One region of the Nonomuraea recticatena genome, then DNA from elsewhere that is predicted to be linked to it. Evidence: riboswitches for the same ligand, from Rfam matches in the RefSeq annotation. Region 1 holds a riboswitch; each other region holds the start of a gene.
What was found. A riboswitch is a leader RNA that binds a small molecule or an ion and turns the genes downstream of it on or off. The one in region 1 is predicted to bind cyclic di-AMP.
Positions count from the first base shown of each region.

Region 2: it holds a riboswitch for cyclic di-AMP, as region 1 does, so the genes downstream of both, ABFX50_RS37690 (hypothetical protein) here and ABFX50_RS44495 (C40 family peptidase) in region 1, are expected to answer to the same signal.
Region 3: it holds a riboswitch for cyclic di-AMP, as region 1 does, so the genes downstream of both, ABFX50_RS17950 (C40 family peptidase) here and ABFX50_RS44495 (C40 family peptidase) in region 1, are expected to answer to the same signal.

Region 1 is NZ_BAAATE010000042.1:53,295-56,534, forward strand. It holds gene ABFX50_RS44490 (hypothetical protein) at 1-598, opposite strand, end outside; gene ABFX50_RS44495 (C40 family peptidase) at 668-1,096, opposite strand; cyclic di-AMP (ydaO/yuaA leader) riboswitch at 1,272-1,414, opposite strand; gene ABFX50_RS44500 (LysR family transcriptional regulator) at 1,759-2,673, shown strand; gene ABFX50_RS44505 (C40 family peptidase) at 2,637-3,240, opposite strand, start outside.
Region 2 is NZ_BAAATE010000028.1:90,391-93,630, forward strand. It holds gene ABFX50_RS37680 (roadblock/LC7 domain-containing protein) at 1-370, shown strand, start outside; gene ABFX50_RS37685 (hypothetical protein) at 395-766, shown strand; cyclic di-AMP (ydaO/yuaA leader) riboswitch at 1,050-1,184, shown strand; gene ABFX50_RS37690 (hypothetical protein) at 1,369-2,235, shown strand; gene ABFX50_RS37695 (alpha/beta fold hydrolase) at 2,280-3,152, shown strand; gene ABFX50_RS37700 (DUF4388 domain-containing protein) at 3,109-3,240, opposite strand, start outside.
Region 3 is NZ_BAAATE010000008.1:104,221-107,460, forward strand. It holds gene ABFX50_RS17940 (branched-chain amino acid aminotransferase) at 1-150, opposite strand, end outside; gene ABFX50_RS17945 (3-isopropylmalate dehydrogenase) at 313-1,365, opposite strand; cyclic di-AMP (ydaO/yuaA leader) riboswitch at 1,464-1,606, shown strand; gene ABFX50_RS17950 (C40 family peptidase) at 1,667-2,233, shown strand; gene serA (phosphoglycerate dehydrogenase) at 2,837-3,240, opposite strand, start outside.

The sequences.
Region 1 (3,240 bases):
CGAGCCTGGGCGCGCCCGGCGTGAAGTCGCCGTCGGCCGGCAGCCGGGCGCTCGTCCGTCCCGAGCCGACCTCCTCGGCCAGCTCCGCGGCCGCGACGCCGACCTCCAGCCCCGAGCCGAGGTAGCCGACGTAGTCGGCGAAGCCCTCTCGCAGCCACACGGGACCGCCGTGCGTGCCCGCTGCGACGTGGGTGAGCTCGTGGGCGAGCACCACGTCGCGTCCCACGGGGGTCAGCCGCGAGAAGGCGCCGGGGACGACGATCACCCTTCCGCGCGACGCCAGCGCGGCCAGCCCCTCGAGCGAGCCCGTGCCGGCCAGCGCCGCCGCCTCCTCGGTGCTGGCCGGCACCACGACCACCGGCCGTACGGGGCGCCGCAGCACCGCCGAGACCGTGCGGCCGGCGGCGTCGGCCCGCGCCGCGAGGTCGCGAAGCAGCGTGGCGGGTGCGTGGTGGCCGACGGCGAGCGAGCGCGCGCCGTACGCGAAGGTGACACCCGACTCCCACAGGCCACGGGCCTCGGACGGCAGGCGAGGGCCGGCCGACCCCGGCACCGTCCCCGCCAGCGCGGCCGCCAGCACGGCTCTTCGGCTCACCACGGCAGCGATGCTAGCCCGGACGGCGGAGAGCCCCGTCCCAGAGGAATGGACGGGGCTCTCTGCGTGCGCCTACGCGCCGGGGCGGACCGCGCCGGCGAAGGAGGACTTGCGCCAGCCGCTGATCTTCTCGATCCGCACCGTCTTGCCCGAGCTGGGTGAGTGGATCATCCGGCCCTTGCCGACGTACATGCCGACATGGCCCTTGCCGCGGAAGAACATCAGGTCACCGGGCTTGAGGCTGCGCCAGGAGACCTTCTTCTTGATGCGTGCGTACTGGCTGTGCGTCACGCGCGGGATCCTGATCCCCGCCTTGGACCAGGCGTACTGCACCAGACCCGAGCAGTCGAAGGAGCCAGGACCCGTCCCGCCGTAGCGGTAGGGGTCACCGAGCTGCTTCTTCGCCACTCCGACGGCCTTGGCAGCCCTCAACTTCTGCCGAGCCGCCTTCGCCTGCGACTTCGACACGACGCGCGCCTTGCCGGCGCTCGCCTTCGCCACGCTCGTCCGCGCGACGTCGATCTTCACTGCTGCCGTCTTCACCGCGCTCGCCTCGATGGGGGTCGCGTGAGCGGCTGGTGCGTGGAGGACGACTCCTCCCATCGCGGCCATGACGCCACTCAGGGCAAGGCAGGACAGACGGGTCTTGTTAACAGGGGTGGACAGAACGTCTCCTTGAATCTTCCACGAATGCCTACCGGGTTAGCTGACGGGTTCGGGCGTGGAAGTCGCCCTACCGGCCCGCAGGCCGGACTCACCCCAGGTGCTCGGGTCCCCGGCTCCGTGCTCCATTCCGCACGGATTCGGCGGGTCGACCGCGCACGCTCATCTGGGGGTTCGGCGCGGCGACCAGCGGATCGTTATGCGTGCACACCGGCCGCTGACAGGGCCGGTGGACGTGGCGGGCGCCATGGCTTGGTCGCCGCGAAGCGAGAAGGTACCCGGCCCACCAAGAGCAGGCAAAGTCGAAGTAAAGGAGTCAAGATCGTCCACGGGTGGTTGTCAAGAGACAAATCACTGCTCCATGGACCGTTGCAAGCGACAATTGTGACCCTCCTCACAGTTGCTGTCACCAGGCGAAGTCAGGTCCCATTTGTCACATCAGTCACAGCAGTAACATCAGCCGAACGAGGGGTCTGACCGCTCTGCCATAAGCTCTTCGCATGCTTGATCTGTGGTCCCTGCGCGTTCTGCTCGAAGTCGGACGGCACGGCTCCTTCTCCGCCGCCGCCGAGGCCCTGTCGATGACGCAGCCGGCCGTCTCCCGCCAGATCGCCACCCTGGAGCGCCGCACGGGCGTCAGGCTCTTCCACCGCCGCCCGCGAGGCGTGCAGCCCACGGAGGCGGGTCTGGCCGCCATGGAGCAGGCGGCCGCCGTGGTCGACGGGATGAGCCTGTTCGAGACCAGGCTGCGAGCCTTCGCCGCCGCCGAGAGCGGCAGGGTGCGTGTGGCGGCCTTCCCCAGCGCGGCCACCAGGTTCGTCCCCGAGAGCTTCCGCCGCTTCACCGCCACCCACCCCGACGTCGAGCTCTCACTCACCGTGGGAGAGCGCGGCGACGCGAGACTGCTCGAAGGCGCGATCGACGTCGCGCTGGTCACCTCGTGGGACGCCGACCCCGATCCTGGGCTCGAGACGCTCTTCCTGTTCGACGACGAGCCGATGGTGGCCCTGCCCGCCGACCATCCCCTCGCGTCCCAGGAGCAGGTACGGCTGGCCGACCTGGCCGCCGAGCACTGGATCGACGGCACCCACCCCGACTGCCTCGGCCCGGCGGCCGAACTGTCGGCCGCGATGGGAGGGCCGCCGAAGATCACGCACCTGTGCGACGACTGGAACGGCCGCCAGGGCCTGGTGGCCGCGGGCGTGGGCGTGATGCTCTATCCGTCCATCGCCGGCAGGTCGGTGCGCTCGGACATCAGGCTGGCCCACCCATCGCCCGCGCTGCCCGCCAGAAGGATCAGCGCCGCCGTCCTGCCCGCCGACGGGCGCCCGCCCGCCGTGAGCGCCTATCTGGACGTTCTGCGCGCGATGAGCGCGGCCTACGGGCGGACCGCGCCGACCAGCCGCCTGCCGTAGGCCGACAGAGGGACGACCTTGACCACGTCACCGGTCTGCGGCGCATGGACGATCTTGCCGCCGCCCGCGTAGATGCTCACGTGCCCGAGGCCCTCGCTGAAGATGAGGTCACCGGGCTGCAGGTTGTCGAGGGAGACCCTGCGCTTGGCGCCCCAGGCCCACTGCTCCCACGTCGTGCGGGGCAGCGAGACGCCGGCCGCGCGCCAGGAGGCCTGCGTGAGGCCTGAGCAGTCCCAGCCGCCCGGGCCCGTGCCACCGTACTGGTAGGGCTTGCCGACCTGCGCGTAGGCGAAGCTGAGCACCGAGGCGGCGTTGCCCGAGGCCGAGCCCGTGTACTTGATGCCGGTGCTGTTGGGGTTGCCCACCCGGTAGGCGCCGAGCCTGCGCAGCAGCTTCTCCTGCTGCTCGACCAGCTCGAGCACCTTGTCCTTCTCCGACTTGACCTCGTCGCGCAGCTTGTCGGCCTCGGTGAGGGCGCCCTGCGCCTGCTCCCTGTCGGACTTGAGCTGGCGGTTCTCCTCGTCGAAGGCGGCCAGGACCTGGGCCCGCTCGGCCGTCAGCTGGTCC
Region 2 (3,240 bases), on a different contig from region 1:
GCTGCGAGAAGAGGTGCTGAGAGAGATGGTCCTCCTCAGGGAGCGCACCCCCGACATCAGCGGGAGCGTCGCCTGCACGGTCGACGGGCTGCCCGTCGCCTGCGATCTGAACGCGGACAACGCCGAGCAGACCGCGGCGCTCTCCGCCGCCCTGCTCGCGCTGAGCGCGCGCATGGCCGCCATGGCGGGCAAGGGCGCGCTGGAGGAGACGCTCATCTCCGGTACGGCCGGCTTCGCCGCCTTCTATGCGGCGGGCCCCACGATCGTCCTCACAGTCCTGGCCGAGCCCGGAACCAACCTGGGGCTGCTGCGGCTGGAGGGCCGCAAGACGGCGGCGAGCGTGGCCGCCATCGCATCACGCAAGCGGTGACTCACACCCCCGACGGAGGAAAGCATGGCGAGCATGGACGTCTCCCTCAAGGAGATGATGGCGATCGACGGCGCCCTCGGCGCCGTGGTGGTCGACTACGGCAGCGGCATGGCGCTGGGCGCGCTGGGCGGCTCCAAGGACCTGGACCTGCAGGTGGCGGCCGCGGGCAACACCGAGGTGGTCAAGGCCAAGCTGCGCACCATGGAGTCGCTTGGCCTCAAGGACACCATCGAGGACATCCTGATCTCCCTGACCGGGCAGTACCACATCATCAGGCCGATGACCGGCAGGGGCGGGAAGGGACTGTTCCTTTACCTCGCGCTGGACCGCGGGAGGGCCAACCTGGCGATGGCCCGTCACCAGATGCGCGCCATCGAGGAGAAGCTCGAGGTGTGACCCGCGCCTCCCCGTGCCCGCCCTCCGGCGGGCAGGGGGAGGGCTCACAGGCCCTGATTCGTCAGGGAATTTCATGATTTTCTTGGCTAGATCGCATTAATGATCAGAGCGCGCGTATTCCTCTGTTTTTCAGGGGTTTCGGGTGACGCCAACCCGGTTGAATCGTGACGATAAAGGGTAGATCTTCTGCCCGATTCATGGGTTTGCTTTTGCCTTTGGGGTGTTTTGCCCCTAGAGTCCATTGCGTTACCAGCTGGTGACCTTGCCCTTCATCAGGAAGGCAGGCCGGCTGGCGCCGAATCCCGCAGTGCGGGAACCGGGGACCCATCTCATTGGGGTGAATCCGGCCCACGGGCCGGTAGGGCATCTCCACGCCCGAACCCGTCAGCTAACCCGGTAGGCGAGATGGAGAGGACCGAACCCCCATGCACTACCGCCACGCCCCTGTAGCGATGATACCCGCCGCCTGCTGAGCGGCCCCTTTACTTCCCCCTTCCTTCCTCCGCGCTCCGCGTAGCGTCCGTTCGGCCTGTGCCCGGCTACGCCTTTCGCTGATCTCACTTTGAGCGCGGCATTCCCATTGCCTCAAACAAAGGACTTTCATGACCGCCCGCTTCGGCATGCGCGTTTCCGCTCTGCTCGTCACCACCGCCATCACCGTCGGCGCCGGCGCCGCCACCGCTTTCGCCGAGCCCACCGCCCCCGACATCAGCCAGGCCACCGAGCAGCGGACCCTCCTCAAGGGATCCACCACCGCCTCCTACTACTGGGACGACGCCTCCGGCCGCGCCGGTGACACCGGCCTGCCTGCCAGCGGCATCTCGATGCGCAAGGGCCTGGCCGCCAGCCCGAGCTGGCCCCTCATGACCGAGGGCTACGTCGTCTACAAGGGCAAGAAGGCCCCCTTCTTCGTCGGTGACCGCGGTCCCGGCGCCCCCTCGAACAACGGCATCATGCTCGACCTCGACGCCAAGACCTTCGCCGACCTGACCGGCGGCACCTTCAACTCCAGCACGCTGGGCGTGGACGGCAACGGCGGACAGGGCCACATCAAGGTCCAGTACGTCATCACCAAGTGGGGCAACGGCGTGGGCAAGAAGAACCACCCCGTCGCCTTCTCCACCGGCGCGTGGGGCCGCAAGGACACCAACCCGGCCAAGCCTCCGGTGGACGTCCTCGCCGTCGCGGCCAAGAAGAAGGCCGCCGAGGAGAAGAAGGCCGAGGCCGCGAAGGTGGCCGCGCTGAAGGAGAAGGCCGAGCAGGTCGAGGAGCCCAAGGAGGCCGGCAAGGCCGCGGCCATCGCGCCCGCCTCGCTGAACACCGACGCCACCGCTGCGACCACCGCCGCCGAGACCACGTCCGACACCTCCCGCACCGGCACCGCGCTCGCCCTCGTCGGCGGCCTCGCGGTCGTGGGCGGAGTCGGCTACCTGGGCCGCGGCCGGATCCGCAGGGCCGTCCGCCGCTAGGACGGCCTTGCCGTCATGCGGAACAGAATGTCATTCTGTTCCGCATGACGCTCATGGCGAAGAGCAACGGCATCGAGATCGCCTACGACAGCTTCGGCACCCCCGGTGACCGACCGCTCCTGCTGATCATGGGGCTGGGCTCGCAGCTCGTTCACTGGGACGAGGAGTTCTGCGAGCTCCTCGCCGCGAGGGGCCACCACGTCGTCCGTTACGACAACCGCGACGTGGGGCTCTCCACCCATCTCACCGAGGCGGGAGTGCCCGAGCTCGTCCCCAGTGCGGCCGCGCCCTACCTGCTGAGTGACATGGCAGACGACGCGGCCGGTCTCATGGACGCGCTCGGCTGGCCTGCCGCCCACGTGCTGGGCGTCTCCATGGGCGGCATGATCGCCCAGGCGCTCGCCATCGGCCATCCCGACCGGGTGCTCTCGCTCACCTCGATCATGTCCACGCCCGGGCCCGACGTGGGACCGCCCACCCCCGAGGCGATGGCCGCGCTGTTCTCACCGCCCGCTCCCGACAGGCAGACCGCCGTCGAGCGGGCGCTCGAGGTCTGGGCGGTGATCGGCTCACCCGGCTACGAGATGGACCGCGAGCGCATCGCGAAGGTCGCGGGCCTGGCCTACGACCGCGCCTACGACCCCGCGGGGACCGCCCGCCAGCTCGCCGCGATCCTCGCCTCCGGTGACCGTACCGAGGGGCTGGGCGGGCTCACGATGCCCGCACTGGTGATCCACGGCGAGGCCGACCCGCTGGTGCAGATCGCGGGCGGCAGGGCCACCGCGGCCGCCATCCCCGGCGCCACGCTGCTCACCTACCCCGGCATGGGCCACGACCTGCCCCGCCCGCTGTGGGAGGAGATCATGGACGCGGTCACAGCTGTTCAAGGCCGGCCTTCAGCCGCAACAGCAGGCTGAGCTCGGCGGGCTCGTGGCGCACGTCGGTGCCTGGCGGCTTGGCCGAGCGCCTCGGCAGGGCGGGCGCGCGCCTCGGCTTGACCAGAAG
Region 3 (3,240 bases), on a different contig from region 1:
GCCCTCGCCCTCGGTGTAGTCGATCGAGATCATGTGGTCGGTGAAGACCTGCCCGAACCCCGGACTCGCCAGTACCTGCTCACGCTCTGCCGCAGTGCGAGCGTGGTCGGAGAGCTGCACATCGAAGCTGAGCTTCTGAGCGGTGGTCATGACGGAAATCCTTCTCTTTTCGCGAGATTTGCCCTGAGTCCATTTTGCGCTGGACCGGGTAACGGGAACCTACAGCAAACGCCTGGCGGTTCTCGCTGGCCGCCAGGCGTCAATGAAGCACCGGCGGCTGCGAGGCCGCCGGGCTGGGGGTGCACACGGCGGTCAGGCGCCGCCGGATACTCGTGCGGTGATGTCGTCACCGATCTCGTGCGTGGTGCGGCCGGCCCATCCGGCCAGGCGCTCCACGATGTCGTCGGCGACGGCCTGCTCGACGCGGGCCGCCTCCTCGGTCAGGCCGAGGTGGTCGAGCATCATGGCGACCGACAGGATGGTGGCCGTCGGGTCGGCCTTGCCCTGGCCCGCGATGTCGGGGGCGCTGCCGTGGACCGGCTCGAACATGCTGGGCGCGGTGCGGTCGGGGTTGATGTTGCCGCTGGCGGCCAGGCCGATGCCACCGGCGATGGCGGCGCCGATGTCGGTGATGATGTCGCCGAAGAGGTTGTCGGTGACGATCACGTCGAAGCGCTCGGGCTGGTTGACGAAGAACATCGAGGCCGCGTCGATGTGCTGGTAGTCGGTGGTGACCTCGGGGAACTCGGGCGCGATCCTGTTGACCGTGCGCTGCCACAGGTCGCCCGCGTAGGTGAGCACGTTGGTCTTGTGGACCAGCGTGAGCTTCTTGCGCGGCCGCTCGGCGGCCCTGGCGAAGGCGTAGCGGACCACGCGCTCGACGCCGAAGGCGGTGTTGAGCGACTCCTGGGTGGCGATCTCGTGGGGAGTGCCGCGGCGCAGGACGCCACCGGCTCCCGCGTAGAGGCTCTCGGTGCCCTCGCGGACGACGACCATGTCGATGTCGCCAGGGAGGGTGTCGGCCAGCGGGGTCTCCACGCCGGGGAAGAGCTTGACCGGGCGCAGGTTGACGTAGTGGTCGAGCTCGAAACGCAGGCGGAGCAGGAGTTCACGCTCGAGGATGCCCGGCGGCACGCTGGGGTCGCCGATGGCGCCGAGCAGGATGGCGTCGTAGCCGCGCAGCTCCTGCAGGACCTCGTCGCTCAGGGTCTCCCCGGTGGCGTGGTAGCGGGTGGCGCCCAGATCGTAGTGCGTGGACTCGATCTTGACGCCGACCGCCTCGAGGACCTTGAGCCCTTCGGTGACGACCTCGGTGCCGATCCCGTCGCCGGGGATGACGGCCAGACGAATGTTGCGCGACTCCATGGGCGGTACCTTACCGGCTCGTCTCGATGGACGAACACTCATCTCACTTGTCGGACGTCCAGTTTTGTCCTGTTTGCGGTGCTTTGACCCTTTCGTTAGAGTCCGTGCTGCCTAATCCGTTGCGGAGTGCACGGAGCCGGGGACCCATTTCCCCCTGGGGCGAATCGGTGTCCCCACACCGTAGGGCGGCTTCCACGCCCGAGCCCGTCAGCTAACCCGGTCGGCCACGTGGAAGGACAGTCCCCTGTCTCGCATCACCACGACCGCGGTCCTCTGCGGTCTTCTCGCCGCAGGAGCCCTCGTGACGGCATCCCCCGCCGTCGCGGACACCACCGGCTCCGACACCCCCTCGAGCTCCGCCACCGGCAAGGGCTCGGCGAGCAGCATCACCGGCGCCGACGTCAAGAAGGCGCGAATCAGCGAACAATCCACCCCCGCCTGGCGGGTCGCCCTCAAGTTCGCGCTGGCCAAGCGCGGCACGCCGTACGTCTGGGGCGGCACGGGCTCCGGCGGCTACGACTGCTCGGGCCTGATGCTCAAGGCCTACGAGAAGGCGGGCATCGAACTGCCCAGGGTGGCCGCCGACCAGTACCGGGCCTTCTCGAGGAAGATCTCGTGGGACAACCTCAAGCCCGGCGACCTGGTCTTCTTCAGCGGCCTCGGCCATGTGGGCATGATCTCCAGGCCGGGACACATGGTGCACGCACCCCGCTCGGGTGACGTGGTGAAGGAGGAGAAGCTCAGCGCCTGGCGACGGCAGGCGTTCGTCGGCGCGGTGCGTCCAGACCCCAAGGGTGTGGCGCTCGCGATGAAGCAGGCCAAGGCCAAGCAGGAACCCGCCCCCGCGATGCTGACCGCCACCCTGTAGGCGGCGGCACGCCCGTACGAGGCCGTCCCCTCGCGCTCCCGCCACCACGGCAGGCGCGGGGGGACGACTGCGCTTTCGCGGAGAGTGTCAGCGGTGGGGTCGCCCCGGTGGAGCAGGGGGACCTCCACCGGAACGGCCCGGCTCAGCGAGGGGAGGGGGAACCGCCGTTGTCCCTGCGGTCCAGCGCGGTCTGGACGGCCTCCGCCGCCTCTTCCTCATGCTCTTCCGCACGGTTCCATGGGTACATGTCGTACACGTGACTCATCTCATTTCGCGGACGCGTATGAATCGGACGTCGGACTCCGGTCGCGAATCCGACCGGGCCTGAGCTCGTGCGGTCCGGGTCACGGACCGGACGAAGGGGACTTAAGGCCGACACAACGCCGCTCACCGCGACGGGTCGTCGACCTGCCCTAACAGGCCCCGTCGCGGCAGGTAATAAGTACGAGTACCCAGCGCATTACTTCAAAAGTACCTGGCACGGTCCAGACTGTCTCGTAGGACGTCCGAATATCTCACGATATGAGACATCGGTGACAGTCGCCCCCGAACGCGCGAACGCCCTCCCGCGGTGCGCGGGAGGGCGTTCCATGCGAGACGGGGTCAGTCGGTCAGGTCGACCGAGCGGCCGCTGTCCGCGCCGATCTCTGCCACGATCTGGTCGACCACGTCGGCGGGGATCGCCGAGTCGACGGTCAGGGCGATGAGCGCCTTGCCGCCCTTGACGTCGCGCGCCACCTGCATCGAGGCGATGTTGATGCCGTGCTCGCCCAGCAGCCTGCCGACGACGCCGACGATGCCGGGACGGTCGGTGTAGGTGAGGAAGGCCAGGTGGTCGGTCGGCTCGATCTCCATCTCGTAGCCGTTGACCTCGACGATCTTGGTGACCTGACGCGGGCCCGAGAGCGTTCCCGACACCGAGACGGTACGGCCGTCGGCCAGCACGCCGCGGACGCTGACGACGTTCCTCCAGTCGGGGCTCTCCGAGCTGGTGATCAGCTCGACCG